DNA from 3 places in the Kitasatospora sp. SC0581 genome. Region 1 is predicted to be linked to each of the others. Evidence: riboswitches for the same ligand, from Rfam matches in the RefSeq annotation. Region 1 holds a riboswitch; each other region holds the start of a gene.

Evidence for each region. A riboswitch is a leader RNA that binds a small molecule or an ion and turns the genes downstream of it on or off. The one in region 1 is predicted to bind cobalamin.
Region 2: it holds a riboswitch for cobalamin, as region 1 does, so the genes downstream of both, ACLWS4_RS30370 (CoA-acylating methylmalonate-semialdehyde dehydrogenase) here and ACLWS4_RS31965 (ABC transporter substrate-binding protein) in region 1, are expected to answer to the same signal.
Region 3: it holds a riboswitch for cobalamin, as region 1 does, so the genes downstream of both, ACLWS4_RS34285 (prenyltransferase/squalene oxidase repeat-containing protein) here and ACLWS4_RS31965 (ABC transporter substrate-binding protein) in region 1, are expected to answer to the same signal.

The regions. Positions count from the first base shown of each region.
Region 1 is NZ_JBLRWA010000032.1:73,510-79,311, forward strand. Features, by position in the region: gene ACLWS4_RS31955 (3-dehydroquinate synthase family protein) at 1-956, shown strand, start outside; gene ACLWS4_RS31960 (shikimate dehydrogenase family protein) at 958-1,812, shown strand; cobalamin riboswitch at 1,925-2,131, shown strand; gene ACLWS4_RS31965 (ABC transporter substrate-binding protein) at 2,208-3,230, shown strand; gene ACLWS4_RS31970 (FecCD family ABC transporter permease) at 3,227-4,306, shown strand; gene ACLWS4_RS31975 (ABC transporter ATP-binding protein) at 4,303-5,118, shown strand; gene ACLWS4_RS31980 ((2Fe-2S) ferredoxin domain-containing protein) at 5,115-5,802, shown strand, end outside.
Region 2 is NZ_JBLRWA010000029.1:3,746-9,547, forward strand. Features, by position in the region: gene ACLWS4_RS30370 (CoA-acylating methylmalonate-semialdehyde dehydrogenase) at 1-1,261, opposite strand, end outside; cobalamin riboswitch at 1,471-1,662, opposite strand; gene ACLWS4_RS30375 (alcohol dehydrogenase catalytic domain-containing protein) at 1,789-2,832, opposite strand; tRNA gene ACLWS4_RS30380 (tRNA-Cys) at 2,950-3,020, opposite strand; gene ACLWS4_RS30385 (hypothetical protein) at 3,227-4,039, shown strand; gene ACLWS4_RS30390 (polysaccharide deacetylase family protein) at 4,047-4,706, opposite strand; gene ACLWS4_RS30395 (hypothetical protein) at 4,968-5,240, opposite strand; gene ACLWS4_RS30400 (inorganic phosphate transporter) at 5,237-5,802, opposite strand, start outside.
Region 3 is NZ_JBLRWA010000039.1:28,478-34,279, reverse strand. Features, by position in the region: gene ACLWS4_RS34285 (prenyltransferase/squalene oxidase repeat-containing protein) at 1-2,333, opposite strand, end outside; cobalamin riboswitch at 2,440-2,584, opposite strand; cobalamin riboswitch at 2,663-2,739, shown strand; gene ACLWS4_RS34280 (hypothetical protein) at 2,872-4,284, shown strand; gene ACLWS4_RS34275 (flagellar hook-length control protein FliK) at 4,369-4,839, opposite strand; gene ACLWS4_RS34270 (prenyltransferase/squalene oxidase repeat-containing protein) at 4,869-5,802, opposite strand, start outside.

The DNA of each region.
Region 1 (5,802 bases):
GGCTGGCCGGGGTGCTCGCGGGGATCGGCGCCCGCCGGGTCGCGGTGGTCAGCGCCCGGCCCGCCGAGTGGCTGCCCGACACCGGCCTCGACACCCTGGTGGTGGAGGCGAAGGACGGCGAGGAGGGCAAGTCCCTCGCCTGGGTGGCCGAACTGTGCAGCCGCTTCACCGCGTTCGGCCTGGGCCGGGCGGACGCCGTGGTCTCCTGCGGCGGCGGCACCACCACCGACGCGGTCGGGCTCGCCGCCGCGCTGTACCACCGGGGCGTGCCCGTGGTGCACCTGCCCACCTCGCTGCTGGCCCAGGTCGACGCGAGCGTCGGCGGCAAGACGGCGGTGAACCTCCCGGAGGGCAAGAACCTGGTGGGCGCGTACTGGCAGCCGTCCGCCGTGCTCTGCGACACCGACTACCTCGACACCCTCCCGCCGCGCGAACGCGTCAACGGCTACGGGGAGATCGCCCGCTGCCACTTCATCGGCGCCGGGGACCTCCGCCACCTGCCCCTGCCCGAGCAGATCGCCGCGAGCGTCGCCCGCAAGGCCGCCGTGGTGGCCGCCGACGAGCGCGACACCGGGCTGCGGCACATCCTCAACTACGGCCACACCCTGGGCCACGCGCTGGAACGCGCCACCGACTTCCGGCTGCGCCACGGCGAGGCGGTCGGCGTCGGCACGGTCTTCGCCGGCCGGCTGGCGGGGGCGCTCGGCCGGATCGGCCCCGAGCGGGTCGCCGAGCACCACGAGGTGGTCGCCCACTACGGGCTGCCGACCGCACTGCCGCCGGAGGTCGGCACCGGGGCGCTGATCGCCCTCATGCGGCTGGACAAGAAGGCCGTCGACGGGCTCTCCTTCGTCCTGGACGGCCCGCGCGGCGCCGAACTCGTCAGCGACGTCCCCGAGCCGCTGGTCGCCCGCACGCTGGACGCCATGCCGCGCGCCGCCGCAGGGGAGGCCTGAGATGTCCCTTCACCCCGACCTGCCGACCCCCGACCTGCCGACCCCCGACGCGCCGGCCGCCCGCCCGCCGATCTCCGGCCGCACCCGGCTGTTCGCGGTGCTCGGCGACCCGGTCGCACAGGCCAAGGCGCCCGCCCTGCTCAACCCGCTGTTCGCGGCGAGCGGCGTGGACGCCGTGCTCGTCCCCGTGCACGCCCCGGCGGACCGGCTGGACGAGGTCGTCCGCGGGCTGAAGGCCGTCGCCAACCTGGACGGGCTGCTGGTCACCGTCCCGCACAAGCTGGCGATGTGCGGGCACGCCGACGAACTCAGCGACGCCGCCGCCCTGTTGGGCAGCACCAACGCGCTGCGCCGCGAGCCGGACGGCCGCTGGTACGGCGACAACTTCGACGGCGCCGGGTTCGTCCGGGGCCTGGCCGCCGCCGGGCACCACCCGGCCGGGCTGCGGGTGGCACTGGCCGGCGCCGGAGGCGCGGGGCTCGCCATCGCCGCCGCCCTGCTCGCCGAAGGGGCCGCCGCACTCACCGTGACCGATCCCGACCGGGGCCGGGTGGACGCCCTGCTGGAGCGGCTCGGCACCCGCTGGCCCGGCCGCGTGGCCGCCGCCCCGCGCCCGCCCTCCGGCGTCGACCTCGCGGTCAACGCCACCCCGCTGGGCCTGGACCCGGCCGACCCGCTCCCCTTCGACCCGGCCCCACTGGCGCCCGGCGCGCTGGTCGCCGACATCATCATGACGCCCGCCGAGACCCCGCTGCTGCGCACCGCCGCCGCCCTCGGCCTCGCCACCCACCCCGGCATCCACATGCTCGCCGAGCAGCTGCCGCTCTACCGCTCCTTCTTCCGTCTTCCGGGGTGATCCCCCGTCCCTCCGGAGCCGGCCGACCCCCGTGGCCGTTCCCTCCCCCGTCCCCGGGAACGATCCAAACGATCATCCCACCGGCCGGTCGCCACCGACCTGACCACGCCTGATAGCGTGCCATCGCCGTGGTGTTCGGGAAACCGGTCTGAGTCCGGTGCGGCCCTCGCCACTGTTGCCGCGGAGTTCCGCGGCCCTCGCTGACCGGCTTTCGCCAGCGGTCAGGGCCACTGGGCGGGCTGGTAGAGCCGCTCGGGAAGGTCGGTCGCGGCGTGTTGATGCGGAAGCCAGGAGACCGGCCACGGCGCGACATGTTCCACGAGGGTTTTGGAGAACACGTGCCCAGCGGTCAGCCGTACCCGCATCCGGTCCGATCCATACGTTCCACGCGCTCCATGCGTCCCGTACATCCCGTACGTCCCACAGGTCCGACACGCGTCGGCCGGGCCGTCGCGGCCCTGCTGTTCGTCGGCGTGCTCGGAGGCTGCGCGGGCGCCCCCGCGCCCGCCGCGTCCGGCGGGGCGACCGGAAGTGCCGCGCCGGTCAGCGTGGACAACTGCGGGACCACCGTGACGGTCGGCGCGCCGCCCGAGCGGCTGGTGACGCTCAACCAGGGTGCCACCGAGGTGGCCCTGGCCCTCGGCCTGCAGTCCCGCATGGCCGGTACCGCCTACCTCGACGACTCCGTCCCGGAGAAGTGGAAGGCCGCCTACGACTCCGTCCCGGTGCTCTCCAAGAAGTACCCGACGAAGGAGAACCTCCTCGCGGCCCGTCCCGACTTCCTGTACGCCTCCTACTCCACCGCGTTCACCGACAAGGTCGCGGGCACCCGGGAGGAGCTGCGCGGCCAGGGCGTCCCGTCGTACCTGTCCCCGTTCGGCTGCTCGGACAAGAACCAGGTGCCGCCGACGACCTGGCAGGCGGCATGGGGCGAGCTGAACGACGTCGCCAAGGTCTTCGGCGTCCCGGAGCGGGCCGCCGCGATCCAGCGGCAGCAGGAGCAGCAGCTGGCGCAGTTCACGGCGACGGCCGCGGGCAAGGGCCTGAAGGTCCTGTGGTTCGACTCGGACACCAAGACGCCGTACGTCGGCACCGGCCAGGGCGGCCCCCAACTCGTGCTCGACGCCGTGGGCGCCCGCAACGTCTTCGGGGACCTGCCCGGCAGCTGGCAGAACGTGAGCTGGGAGAAGGTCGTCGCGGCGGACCCGGACGCCATCGTGGTCGCGGACGCCGACTGGGACACCGCCCAGTCCAAGATCGACTACCTGGAGAACGACCCGGTCCTGAGCAAGCTCACCGCCGTGCAGCGCAAGGCCTTCGTGACGGTGCCGTTCTCCGAGTCGACCCCCGGCGTGCTGCTCGCCGACGGTGCCGCCCGGGTGTCCGACGGGCTGGGCCGACTGCACCCGGCTTCATGACCACCGCGCCCCACCCCGTCGTGCGGCCCGCTGGTCCGGGCCGCGCGACGGCGGCCCTGGCCGTCGCCGCGGCCCTGCTCCTGAGCACCCTGCTCCTCGGCCTGGCCGTGGGCTCGCAGCACGAGTCGGTCGGAACGGTGATCGAGGTCGTGGCGCGCCGTCTCGGGCTGGGCGACCCGCCTGTGACGCTGCTGGACGACCAGATCGTCTGGCAGCTGCGGCTGCCCCGGGTGCTGGGAGCGGCCGCCACCGGCGCCGGCCTCGCGGTCTGCGGCGCGGTGCTGCAGACGCTGACCGGGAACGACCTGGCCGATCCCTTCCTGCTCGGGATCTCGGACGGAGCCGCCGCCGGCGCGGTCACCGTGATCGTCCTCGGCGTCGGCGTGACCGGCGCCGTGGGCACCGGCGCGGTGGCGACGGCGGCCTTCGCCGGCGCCCTGCTCGCCGCCGCCGTCGTCCTGGCCCTGGCCGGCGCCCGAACCCGGTCGCTGCCCACCGCCCGGACCGTGCTCGCCGGCATCGCGGTCGGCCAGATGTGCGGGGCCTACACCTCGTTCGTGGTGATGGTCCTCGGGGACCGCGACGCGGCGCGCGGTGTCATGGAGTGGACGCTGGGCTCGGTCGCCGGCGTGCGGTGGCCCACCGCCGTCTTCCTGCTGGCGGTCGCGCTGGTGGGTGTCACGGTCCTGGCCTCCTCGGCCCGCGACCTGGACGCCTTCGCCTTCGGCGAGACCGCCGCCCGCTCCCTCGGCGTCCACGTCGAGCGCACCCGCTGGGTCCTCGTCGCCACCGCCGCGCTGGTGACCGCGTGCCTGGTCGCCAACACCGGCGTCATCGGGTTCCTCGGCCTGGTCGTCCCGCACGTGGTCCGCCTCGTCTGCGGCCCGCGCCACGCCCTCCTGCTGCCCGTGTCGGCGCTGGTCGGCGCGTCCCTCCTGGTGGGCAGCGACGTCGTGGCGCGCTCGGTCCTCCCCGACCGGGAGATCCCCGTCGGCGTCGTCACGGCCGGGCTCGGAGCGCCGTTCTTCGCCTGGCTGCTGTGGCGCCAGGGGCGGGCCGACGGGAGGGCGCAGTGACGACGACGCCTGTCGGGCTGCGCGCGGAGGGACTCGGTGTCCGCGTCGGCGGAGCCACCCTGCTGGACGCGGTCTCGATCGCCTTCCGCCCCGGCCGGATCACGGGCCTGCTCGGGCCCAACGGCGCCGGGAAGACCACCCTGCTGCGCGCGGTCGCCGGACTGACCCGGCCGAGCGCGGGCCGGGTCCTGCTGGACGGCGAGGACCTCCACGCGCTCACGGCCCGCCGGCGGGCACGACGGGTGGCCTTCATGGAGCAGCAGGCGGACACCCGGCTGTCGCTGCCGGTCCGTCAGGTCATCGAGCTCGGACGCACGCCGCACCGCGGCCGCTGGCCCGTGCCGACGGACACCGCCGCCGACGCCCACGAGCGGTCCGTGGTCGCCGACGCCGTCGCCGCGGCCGACGTCGGCCACCTGCTCGACCGGTCCTGGCCGACGCTGTCGGGCGGCGAGCGGCAGCGGGTCCAGCTCGCGCGGGCGCTGGCGCAGGAGCCGGACGTGCTGCTGCTCGACGAGCCCACCAACCACCTCGACCTGCGCCACCAACTCGGCTTCCTCGAAACCGTCCGCGGGCTGGGCATCACCACCGTGGCCGCGCTGCACGACCTCGAACTCGCCGCCGCCTACTGCGACGAGGTCGCCGTCCTGCTCGACGGCCGGCTGGTCGCCCACGGGCCCGGCTCCGAGGTGCTCACCTCGCGCACGATCGCGGAGGTCTACGGCGTCGACGTCACCGTGGAACGGCACCCCCGGCACGACAGACCGCACATCCGGTGGAACGGACTGCTCCACGAAAGGACGACGCCATGACCTCCCCCGCCCCGGACGCCTCCGCCCGCCGCAGTGCCGTGGTCCTGGTCGGCATGTCGGCCGGGGAGGCCGTCCGTCGTGACGAACTCCTCCGGGCGGCGGCCTCGCACCGGGCCTCGATCGCGTTCCTGCAGCTGGCGGACCCGTCCCTGTCGGCCGAGCTGACCAGGCTGGCCGACGCGGGCACCGAGACCGTGGTCCTGGTCGGCGTCCGCCTCACGGCTTCCGGCCCGGGCCAGTCCTGGCTCCGGCGGATCGCCGCGTACTGGTGGCGCGAGCGCGCGGGCCACCGTCCCGAACTCCTCGTCGCCACCCGCCTCGCCGACTCGCCGGACGCGGTCGCCACGGTGGCCGCGGCGACGAAGGCCGTCACCGGCGCGGAGCCCGGCCTCATGTCCGCGGCCTGGGAGGACGTGCCCGGCCACCGGCACCAGGTCATGGTGTGCCGCGGCCCGCGCTGCGCGGCCAAGGGCGTGGAGGAAGGACTGCGCGCCCTGGTCCAGGGACTGACCGAGCAGGGCCTCGGCGACGACGACGTGCTCGTCACCCAGACGGGCTGCCAGTTCCCCTGCAACCAGGCCCCCGTCATCAGCGTCCAGCCGGACGACGTCTGGTACGGGAACGTCGACCCGGCCGCCGCCGCCCTCATCGTCACCGAGCACCTCGCCGGCGGACGACCGCTCG
Region 2 (5,802 bases), on a different contig from region 1:
CGTCCCGGGTGTAGATGGCCACCCCGTTGCCGAACTCGTGCTCGCTGGGCAGCCGCAGCGCCTCCTCGTAGTCGGCGGCACGCACCACGGTGAGCACCGGCCCGAAGATCTCCTCCCGGTAGATCCGCATGCCGGGCGTGACCCGGTCGAACAGCGAGGCACCGAGGAAGTAGCCGTCCTCGTGCCCCGCCAGCCGGAAGTCCCGTCCGTCGACGACGAGTTCGGCGCCCTCCTCGACCCCGAGGTCCAGGTAGCCGCGCACCCGCGCCAGCGCGTCGGCGCCGACCAGCGGGCCGAAGTCCGCCGCCGGGTCGTCCGAGCGCCCGACCTTGAGCGCGCCGATCCGCTCGACCAGCTTCGCCACCAGGGCGTCCGCCGTCGCCTCCCCCACCGGGACGGCCACCGAGATCGCCATGCAGCGCTCCCCGGCCGAGCCGTACCCGGCGCCGATCAGCGCGTCCGCCGCCTGGTCGAGGTCGGCGTCCGGCATCACGATCAGGTGGTTCTTGGCCCCGCCGAAGCACTGCGCCCGCTTCCCGTGCGCGGCGGCGGTGGCGTACACGTACTGGGCGACCGGCGTGGAGCCGACGAAGCCGAGCGCCTGGACGCGCGGGTCCTCCAGCAGGGTGTCCACGGCCTCCTTGTCACCGTTGACGACATTGAGCACGCCCGGCGGCAGCCCGGCCTCCAGGAACAGCTCGGCCAGCCGCAGCGGCACCGAGGGGTCGCGCTCCGAGGGCTTGAGCACGAAGGCGTTCCCACAGGCCAGCGCGGGCGCGGCCTTCCAGAGCGGGATCATCGCCGGGAAGTTGAACGGCGTGATGCCCGCGACCACGCCGAGCGGCTGGCGCATCGAGTACACGTCGATGCCCGTCCCGGCGTTGTCGCTGAACTCGCCCTTCAGCAGGTGCGGGATGCCGGCGGCGAACTCCACGACCTCCAGGCCGCGTTGGATGTCGCCGTGGGCGTCGGCCACGGTCTTGCCGTGCTCGGCGGAGAGCAGCCGGGCCAGCTCGTCCTTCTCCTGCTCGACGAGTTGGAGGAAGCGCAGCAGGACGCGGGCCCGCCGCTGCGGGTTCCAGGCGGCCCACGCGGGCTGGGCCTGCGCGGCGTCGGCGATCACCGCCTCGACCTCGGCGCGGCTCGCCAGGGGCACCCGGGCCTGCACCCGGCCGGTGTTGGGGTCGTACACGTCGCCGAAGCGGCCGGAGGTGCCGGCGGTGGGCTTGCCGGCGATGAAGTGGGTCAGTTCTCGGACCATCGGTTCCTTCTCTCGACAGGGGTGGGGAGAGGAGGAATGGAGGCCGCCGCCTGCTGGCGGGCGCACGGTGGTGCGCCCCTCGGCACGGGCGTACGGCGGTGTGACGGTACGTCAGGACGCGGGCGCCCCGGCGGTCGTCGGCACGGGACAGCCAGGCGCGGTGGAACGGGAGCAGCCCGGAGTCATGTGTGTCGTCTCCATCCTCGTGGAAAACACGAACCACCCGCGGCCGGTATCCTGACTCCCGGATCACCGCACGCCCTCAGGCCTTCCCGGCTGGCTGCCAGTGGCCGTCATCTGCGAGGACGGACTCCCCGGTCACAGTGGCGGGACCGTGCCGGACTCACACCGGCTTCCCTGACACCGCGGACCTGCCGTCGACCATATAGTTGGACGTCCTAGTAAGTCCAGGGGTACGCGCCCGCGCCGCGCCGCCGGAGGGCCGCTCACCCCCGTCCACCTGCCCGGACACGCCGGGAGCCGGCCCCGAGGGACCGGCTCCGAGGGCCGGCTCCGATGACCGCCGCTCAGCGGCCGGTGGTGACGACCATGCGGAAGCGGGCCCGGTTGGCGGCCATCTTCTCCACCGCCGCCGCGGTCCGCTCCAGCGGCACCTCCTCGACCCAGGCCCGCACCCCCGTCCGCGCCGCGAAGCGCAGCGTGTCCTGGGTGTCGACCGCGATGCCCGAGGAGTGCGCGTAGACCTTCCGGTCGCCCTGGATCAACTGCAGGGCGCTCAGCTGCAGCGGCTCCGCCGGGAGTCCGACCATGACGAGCTCGCCCCGACGGGTGATCCCGTCGATCGTCGCCACCACGGCGGGCGCGTTGGTGACGGTGGACAGGACCACCTTCGCACCTCCCAACTGCCGTAGGGCCTCGGCGACATCGCCCGCGGTGCTGTCGATGTAGTGGGCGGCGCCGAGCCGGAGCGCGAGCGGCCCCTTCTCCTGGCCGCGGGCGATGGCGACGGTACGGAAGCCCATCTTCTCGGCGAACTGGACGCCCAGGTGGCCGAGTCCGCCGATCCCCAGGATGGCGACGGTGTCCCCGGGCCGTGCGGCGGAGCGGCGCAGGGCGTTGAAGACCGTCACCCCCGCGCAGGCCAGCGGCGCCGCCTCGACCGCGGTGAGCTCGTCCGGGACCGCCGCCAGGGCCACGGCCGGGACGACGACGGAGTCGGCGAACCCGCCCGGATAGGCGACGCCGGGGATCTCGACCCGTGCGCAGTGCAGGCCGTCGCCCGCCCGGCACGCGTCGCAGTGCCCGCAGCTGCCGCCGTACCAGCCGACCGCGACCCGGTCGCCGACCCGCCAGCCCTCCACGCCCTCGCCGAGGGCGTCGACGCGGCCGGCGATCTCGTGCCCCGGGGTGATCGGGAAGGTGCTGCCGGGCAGCAGGCCGCTGGCGATGAGCAGGTCGGAGTGGCAGACCCCGCACGCCTCCACGGTGATCCGCACGGCTCCCGGGCCGGGCTCCCGCGAGGGGACCTCGACCAGCTCGGGGGCCGCACCCGGCCCCGCGACCTGGACGGCGCGCAGCGCGGCGGCCGAGCCGCTGGGGGAGGTGGTCATGAGCGATCCCTTCGCCGGGTGATGTGCCCCGGAGCCCCAGGTGACCGCACCGCTCGTCCTGTTCCGGGCGCGCCTTTCGAGACGGATCGAAATGTCTCGAAAGAACTCGGAAGTAAAAGGTGGAGATAGGAATCGAACCCATCTGAACGGCCCTGCAAGCCGCCGCCTAGCCACTCGGCCACTCCACCCCGACAACGATGGAAACATTACACGCACATGAACACGGACCCTGACCAGAATTCCCCGGGAACGGCGATGTTTCACCCCATGGGGCTCTTAGTGCGTCTAGTGTTATTTCTTTCGACATGGCGCCGGTAGGGTCCGACGAGCCAGCGCGTAAAAGACCGGGTGCGCTAGCCTGTGCCGATATCTCCGACCCGATGGGATTTCACTGATGGCCGTTGAGGAATCACGGTTCACCCATACCGCGGAGCCGCTCTGCGGAACCGCCGCGAACCGGTGCCAGTACAAGAACCTGCCCCTGCGCGACCTTCCCCCACTCGGCGTCGTGCGCCGCGCCAGGATCGCCCGCGAGGGCCTGCGCGAGCGCCGCGCCGACGTTCCGGCGCCCGGCCGGCCCTCCCGGTTCGCCGAGGGGGACTGGGTCCGGGTGAAGGACGAGGCCGCGGTGCGCGCCACCCTCGACGACAAGGACCGCCACCGCGGCCTGTGGTTCACCGGCAGCCAGTGGTCGTTCTGCGGCGGTGTCTACCAGGTCGAGCGCATCGTGCGCCGCATGATCGACGACCACTACCGGGTACGGCGCCTGTCGGGCACCGTCGCCCTGGCCGGCGCCACCTGCCACGGCGCCGACGGCGCCCAGGGCTGCGGGCTGGACTGCGCCCTGCTGTTCCGCGACGAATGGCTGGAGCCCGCGCCCGCGCCGGTCCCCGCCCCCCGTCCCGTCGCCCTGTGGGCGACCGTGCGCGGCCTCGCGGAGATCCGCGCGACCCTCGACCCCGACGGGCGCCTGCACGGCGTCCCCTTCCAGCCGGGGATGGAACACCACACCGGCACCCGTCACAGCGCCCTCGAACTGCGCCACCGGTCCCTCGCCTGGTGGCAACACCCCACCGGGGGGCGCTGGTTCATCCTCGACGGCCTGCGCTGCGGTGGCGAGCCGCTCGCCACCGGCTGCGACCGGCGGTGCGCCCTGCTCTGGCACGAGTCCTGGCTGCACCTGGAGCCGGCCGCCACCGCCCCCTGACCGACCGTCAGCGCAGCCAGCGGTCGCGCACCAGCTTCGCGGTCAGGTGCAGCGGCCCGTCCCGGTCGCCGACGTAACATCGGGGAAGCGCGAACTCCCCGCCGTGGACACCGGGGCTGACCGCGCACCCGTACCCGTACCCGGTGTGCGCCACCGCCTCCACGGCGGCGCCGTCGAGCGAACCGTACGGGTAGCAGAACCCCTCGACCGACCGGCCCGTGAGGTCCTCCAGCACGTGGCGGCTGTCGGCGACCTGGGCCGCCAGATCCCGCGCCCCCAGGCCCGCCAGCCGCCGGTGCGTCAGCCCGTGCGAGCCGATCTCCACCCCCTCGGCGGCGGCCTCGCGGACCTGGGCCGCCGTCATCAGCGGCTTGCGCGGGCCCTGCTCGTCCCAGTCGTTGTACCCCCCGAGCCGGCCGGCCACCACGTAGACCGTCGCCGTGAAGTCGTACTCCGCCAGTGCGGGCAGGGCCTCCTCCACGAAGTCGCGGTATCCGTCGTCGAAGCTGAGCCCCACCTTTCCCGCGGCGGTTCCGTTCCGGTGGGAACGCATCAGCTCGCCCACCGACACCCCGCGCAGTCCGCGCGCGGACAGCCAGCGCAGCTGGCGGCGGAATCGCGCGGGGTCGACGGTGATCAGATAGGGATCCTCGGTCGCCGACGTCACCGAGTGGTACATCAACGTCCACGGGAGACGCGCCGCATCCAGGTCGGGCGCGCTTTCCGAACTATTGCGTGGTCGAACGAGTCGCATGTTCCGCTCCTGCTGTCCAGTGGCCCCGTCCGTTCAGGTGGCCCTCGGAGAAATTGCATTCTGGCAGCGTCGGGCCCGGCTTCCATTCGCGCCAGGCGACTCCGTACCATTTCACCCGGTTGCCGGAGCGGAATTCGGCGGGGCCCGCCCGGGCCGGGCCGGGGCGGCGGACGGTCAGCGGTGGTTGACGATGACGTAGATGCCCCAGCCGATCGCCGCGAGCACCAGCGCGAAAATGAGTCCGGCCAGGGTGGAGCCGACCGGGCCGGCGGTGGGCCGGACGGCCACCGCCTCGTCGGCCGGGCCGGACGGGTCCGACGGACCGGACGGAGCGGACGGGTTGAGCAGGCGCAGGCCGAGGGCGAACAGCGCGGGCAGGCCGGCACCGGTGACCAGGCCCACCACGACGATCTTCCACACCGCGTCCAGGTTGACCCAGGAGTTCACGACCTCACCTCGTCCTTGACGGGCTCCGGGGCCACCGAACCGGTCCAGGCGGCGTTGACGTTCTCCGGCGTCACGGCCGGGTAGCGGGAGGCGGCGAAGAAGGCGACCGACGCCAGCACCAGCACGGTGAAGATCACCGCCACCCCGGTCGTCCCGCCGATCCCGTTCGCGGTCCAGTAGGCCACCGCGCCGACCCCCGCCGCGGCCGGCAGGGTGAGCAGCCAGGCCGCCACCATCCGGCGGGCGAGCTGCCAGCGCACCACGGCACCGCTCCGCCCGATCCCCGAGCCCAGGATCGACCCGGTGGCCACGTGGGTGGTGGAGAGCGAGTAGCCGAAGTCGGTGGAGCAGAGGATCACCGCGGCCGAGGCCGACTCGGCGGCCATCCCCTGCGGCGGCTCGATCTCCACCAGCCCCTTGCCCAACGCGCGGATCACCCGCCAGCCGCCGATGTAGGTGCCCAGGGCGATCGCCAGCGCGCAGGAGACGATCACCCAGTCCGGCGCCTTCGCCCCGGCCTGCAGGGTGCCGTTGGCGATCAGGGCCAGGGTGATGGCGCCCA
Region 3 (5,802 bases), on a different contig from region 1:
TAGGCGGCCTGGCGCAGCGTCATGCCCTGGACGGCCAGCGCGGCCGAGTTGGTGGAGTCGCCGGACGCGCCGGGGAAGCCGCCGTCGGGCAGCTGCCGCGCGGCGAGCCAGCCGAGCCCCTGGTCGACCGCCCGGGCGGCCTCGTCCCCGGGGACGAGGGCGAGGGCCATGACGGCCATCGCCGTGCTGTCCACGTCGGAGTCGCCGGTGGCGGGGATCAGGCTCGGCCAGGAGCCGTCCGGGTGCTGGAGGCCCTTCAGGTAGGCGATCGCGGGGGCGGCGCCGGTGGACTCCCCGGCCCGAAGCTGGGCCATGACGGCGAGCGCCTGGGAGAAGACGGAGGTGGCGTAGGCGTAGTTGCCCGGGGCGGCGCAGCCGGTGGTCGCGTCGGCCTTGGCGCACACCAGCGCGGCGAGGGCGGCGATCAGGTCGTGGCCGCCGAAGTCCCGCGGGTTGCGGCCGACGGCCTCGGCGAGCAGCGCCTCCTTGCCGATGGACCCGCCGCCGGCGTACTCGGTGCCGATCGCGGTCCAGTCGTTGACGGTGCGCTCGCTCGCGTCCTTGCCCTGCTGGTCGAGGAAGTCGACGATCCGGCGCAGCGCGGCGTCGTCGGTGCCGGTCGCGGCGAGGGCGTAGGCCCCGTCGATGGTCAGGCCGAAGTCGGCGAAGGCCGGGAAGCCCTCGTAGTAGTGGCCGTCGATCAGGCGGGACGGGTCGGTGAGGTAGGCGCTCCCCCTGGCCGCGTCGGGCTTCCTCCCCGCGGGCGGGGTCGGCGTGGTGGTGGGGCCGTCCGGGTTGTGCCGGACGGTGGTGAGATCGGTGCCGGTGAGGGCCAGGAGGGCCTGCTCGGTGGCGACGGCGTCCGGGTCGGTGGTCGACTCGTCGGGGCCGAAGCCGCCGTCCTTGCCCTGGCGGGCGGCGAGCCAGGCGGTGGCGGCGGCCCGGCGGGCGTCCTGGCCGGTGGCCCGGAAGACCTGGGCGGCGATCGCGGTGCTGGTGGTGTCGCCGGGGGCGCCGGGGTACGGGAGGAGGGAGCCGTCGGGCTGCTGGCTCGCCGCGAGCTGGTCGGCGGCCTTCCTGGCGGCCGCTTCGTAGCCGGGGGCCGTCCGCAGGGCGAGGGCGGCGATCGCGGTGGCGGACGGGTCGGACTCGCAGTGGTCACCCGCGACGATCATCGAACCGGCCATGCCGCCGTCGGCGCACTGGAAGGCCGCGAACCGCGCGAGGGCCGGGGCGGGCGGTGTGACGCCGGCGCGCTGGAGGGCGATGACGCCGAGGGACTGGACCCAGGGCGAGGACGCGCCGAGGAAGTCCCCGGCGGCGGTGCACCTGCCGTTCTCCCCCGCCCCCGTGCAGACGTGGTCGGTGAGCGCGGCGACCGGGTCCCGCCCGCCGAAGGCGCGCGGGTCGCGGCCGGTGCTCTCGGCGACGAGGGCCAGCAGGGCGGCGGCCCTGGTGTCCGGCGCGCCGGCCGGCCCGTCGGGGTGCAGGAACGCGTCGGTGTGGGCGTCGAGGAAGGCGACCACCTTGCGCAGCGCCGGGTCCTGCGTCCCCGCCGCCGCGAGCGCGATGGCGGTGAGGGCGGTCCGGGGGTAGTCGGGCCCCGGGGCGGCCCAGTTCTCCATGTGGTCGCCGCCGACGAGTTGGCCGGCCAGCCAGGCCGCGGCGGCCGCCGGGTCGCCCGTGGCGGAGGGGGATCCGGTGGGGCTCGGGGTCGTACTCGGGCTCGCCGTCGCCGACGGGGAGGCGGAGGGCGAGGGGCCGCCGTTCCTGGCGCGGACGGAGTCCGGGGTGAAGTTCGGCGCCCCGCTGGTGCCGCCGATGTCCGTACCGCCGTAGACCCAGGCCTCGACCTCGCCGGGCTTGGGCTTCTGCGTGCCGGCCCCGAACCGGCTGTAGGACCAGGCCTGTTGGCCGGGTTCGGCGATCCAGTACGACCAGTACGCGGTGGCCTGCGGGGTGTTGACGCACGGCTCCTCGGCCGGTGTCGGGTACTGGGCGCCGCCGTTGAAGGTCCCGGTCCCGAGCCGGCAGATGAAGGCCGGTCCGTCGTGCTCGGTGCCGGTCGTGGTGAAGCCGGCGTTGTGCAGCAGGTTCATGCCCGTCGTGGGGTGGGCGTCGCAGCCCCGGACGACGCCGCCGCCCCAGTGGGTGAAGTCGACGGCGACGATCGCGCCCGTCGTCGCCGTGCACTGCTCGATCGGGTCGGCCGAGGCGGTACCCGGGTACCCGAGCAGGACCGTGCCGCAGGCGGCGACGGCGACGGTGCCGGCGACCACCAGCGAGGCGAGGTCCCGGTTCCTGTGACGTGTGCGATTGCTGCTGACCCTCACGACGACTCCCTGGTCGGTCGACACGCGAGGCGACGGCGCAGCCGACGGTCGCCCGCGGGCACGGGGCCGTCGAAACCGCGTCGTAGTCCGCGACGACGCAAGTGCTCTGTGAACAGACCCCCGGTCCAGGCATTCCGGCTCACCCACCCTCAGGTGGGTCCACGGTTGCGGGTCAGCGCCGGAGTTGGACCGGCTTCCCCTGAATGCCGAGGGCAAAAAATCGGTTCATCAGACCACGCTGACCGACGGAGAGTCAACGGGGCGTCAGGTCGATCACATCACCTCGTCGGGCGATGGACCTGTGCGGTAGCGTCCGCGGTGGCCGAGCGGGGGAACCCGGTGCGAACCCGGGGCTGACGCGCAGCGGTGTGGGGCGGTGACCGTGCCGTCCCGAGCCCGAATGCCCGCCCGGCCATGCACCACGGCGAATGCCGGCCCACGCGATCCGGGCGGCGACCGCTCCGGCAGTCGCGCGCCCCGAGCGGACGCGGGAGTCCCGGGGCAGGGTCGGCGCCCGCCACCCCAAGGAGCCTGTCCCGTGCCCCTCCGCACCTCGTCCCGCGCCGCCTCGGCGACCACCGTCGCCCTGACGGCCGGCGCCCTGCTGCTCTCCGCCGTCCCCGCCCACGCGACGGCCACCCCGGCCCAGATAGCCACCTCCAAGAGCACCGGCGTCACGTACCTGAAGTCCCTCCAGGCCGCCGACGGCAGCTACGTCACCGGCGGCGGACTCTCCAACGAGTGGGCGTTCAGCGCGCTCGCCGCCGCCGGAACGGCCGCCGCCGACGTGACCCCCGGCGGGGACAGCAGCAGGAACGCCCGCCTCGTCTACCGCAACCAGCTCGCCGCCCCCGGCTGGCCCGGCACCTCGCCCGTGGCCACGGACTACGAGCGCGCCGTCCTCAACGCTTACGCGGCCGGCATCGACCCCGCCCGCGTCGGCCCCGGCCGCAACCTCCTCGCCGACCTCACCGCCTACTGGCAGACCGCCGAACCCGGCTACTACGGCCCGTCCGCCAACTTCAACGGCACCGTCTTCGGCCTGCTCGCCCTCGCCGGCGCCAGGACCCAGGCCGGCGCCCAGCGCGCCCCGCAGCCGCTGCTCGACGCCTCCGTCACGGCCGTGCGCGCCAACCAGCACAACGACGGCGGCTGGAACTACAGCAAGGCCGCGGGCGACCCGACGGCACTCGCCCAGGGCAGCGACATCGACATGACGGGTGCCGCCATGGCCTCCCTCTGCACCGCCGGAGTGCCCAACACCGATTCCGCGGTCGTCGCCGCCAAGAACTTCCTCAAGGGCAAGCTCGCCTCCTCCGGCGCCTTCAACGCCATGTTCGGGGTGAACACCGACTCCAACGGCTGGGCCGTGTCCGGCCTCAACGCCTGCGGCATCAACCCCCAGGGCACCGACTTCACCAGCGGCACCGGCAAGACCCCGGTCGACTTCCTGATCTCCCAGCAGTTCAAGCCCGGCGGCGGCTTCAAGTACCTTCCCACCGACACCAGCCCGTCCGCCTACGCCTCCGTCGACGGCCTGCGCGCCGTCGCCGGTGCCGGGTTCACCGCCACCCCGCCCGCCCCGACCACCGCGGGCGAGCCCGCCTGGGCCGCGACCACCGACTTCACCGCCGGCACCGCCGCCCGGCTCCCGCTGGTCGTCGACGACGGCACCGGCGCGCTCAGGGTCTGCGCCGTCACCCTCACCCCGACCGGCACCACCGCGACCCTTGGCGACGTCCTCGACGCGGCCGCCACCGCGACCCCGAGCGGCTGCGTCACCTCCGTCACCCCGTCCACCGGCGGCGGCACCGTCACCGCGCTCAACGGCACGGCCAACGCCGGCTCCTCCACCTGGAAGCTCAGCCTGGACGGCGCCACCGCCACCCCGGCCGCCCGGGCCGCGACCGTCCACCTCGGCGACACCGTCTCGCTGCGCTACGGCGGCTGACCGCACGACGCGACGCAGGACGGGGGCACCGGCGCCCCGGCCCCTTCCGGAGAAGGGGGCGGGGCGCCGGTGGCCCTCCGCCTGTCAGGGCGCGGTGGTGCCCGGCTGTGCGCCGGCGCCGAAGGACCAGCCCTCGACGTCGCCGGGGGCCGGGTCGTAGCTGCCCGCGCCCAGGCTGCTGTATGACCAGGGGCCGCCGTGCTGGGCGTGCCAGTACGACCAGTAGGCGCTGCCGGTCGGGTTGGTGCAGGTCGTCGGCAGGGCGTTGATGGTGCAGACGAAGCCCGGGTAGCGCGGGTGGAAGGCGTACGAGAATCCGGCGCCGGTGAGCGCGGCCAGGCCGCTGGCCGGGTCGCCGGGCGCGCAGCCGGTCTGGATGCCGCCGCCGACGGCGGTGAAGTCGACCACGACGGTGACTCCGGTGGTGCCGCCGCAGGCGGCCGCCCGCGCCTGCGGGGCCTGGACGGCGCAGACGCCGAGCAGTCCGGCGGTGAGGGCCGCCGCGGCGGCGATCGACCCGAGCGTACGGCGGGCCGGGGTGGGGGTGTCGCTCATCGGTGAACTCCTCGCGGTGTCAGCGTGGTTCAGCGCGTGGCCGGGACCGGCGGGCAGGCCTGGGTCGGGGCGTCGGGGGCGGCCCCGGAGGCGGAGAGCGTGGACAGCGGGGTGCCCGCGAGGCCGAGGACGGCCTGCGCCGTGGCCCGGGCGCCGTTGCCCGCGTTGAAGCCGGTCGCGTCGTAGGCGACGGCGCCGCGGACCGCCGGGTCGGCGGAGCAGCCCTGCTGGAGCTTCACCAGCCGGCCCCAGGCCTTGAGGCCGGGGCCGAGGCGTCCGCCGGAGAGCAGCGCCTGGGTGGCCAGGCCGGTGCTGTTGGCGTTGGAGGCGGTCGCCCCGGCGGCCGCGAAGCCGCCGTCGGCGTTCTGGTGGGCGGTGAGCCAGCCCAGGCCCGTGTTCGCCTTGGCGGCGCGCCCGGTGGCGGCGAGGGCCTGGACGGCGAGCGCGGTGGCGTCGGCGTCGCCGGTGCAGGCGGCCTGGCCGAAGGAGAGCGGGAAGCCGCCGTCCGCGCACTGGCTGTTCGCCAGGAAGTCCACGGCCGCCGCCGGGGCGCCACCGGGCGTGCGGTGCAGGGCGATCACGGCGAGGGACTGGCCGAAGGCGTTGCTGTAGTCGCCCCACTGGGAGCGGTCGGAGAACCGGCCCTCGGCGGTCTGCAGCGAACGCAGGCGGGCCGGCAGGTCGACGCCGCCGAAGGCCGCCGGGTCCCCGCCGCGGACCTCGACGGCGAGCAGCAGCTTGGCGGTCGCGCCCGCGTAGGCCTCGGTGGTGCCGTCGCCGAGGTAGCCGCCGATGATCTCGGGCTTCGCCAGCCAGGCGGTGGCCTTCGCGGCGGCCTCGTCGGAGCCGCGCGAGGCGGCGAAGGCCAGTACGGCGTCGATGGTGAGGCCCTGGTCGGGGTAGGCGGTCCCGTTGAAGACGGACTCGAAGTGGTCGCCGTCGACGAGTTGGCGGGCCAGCCAG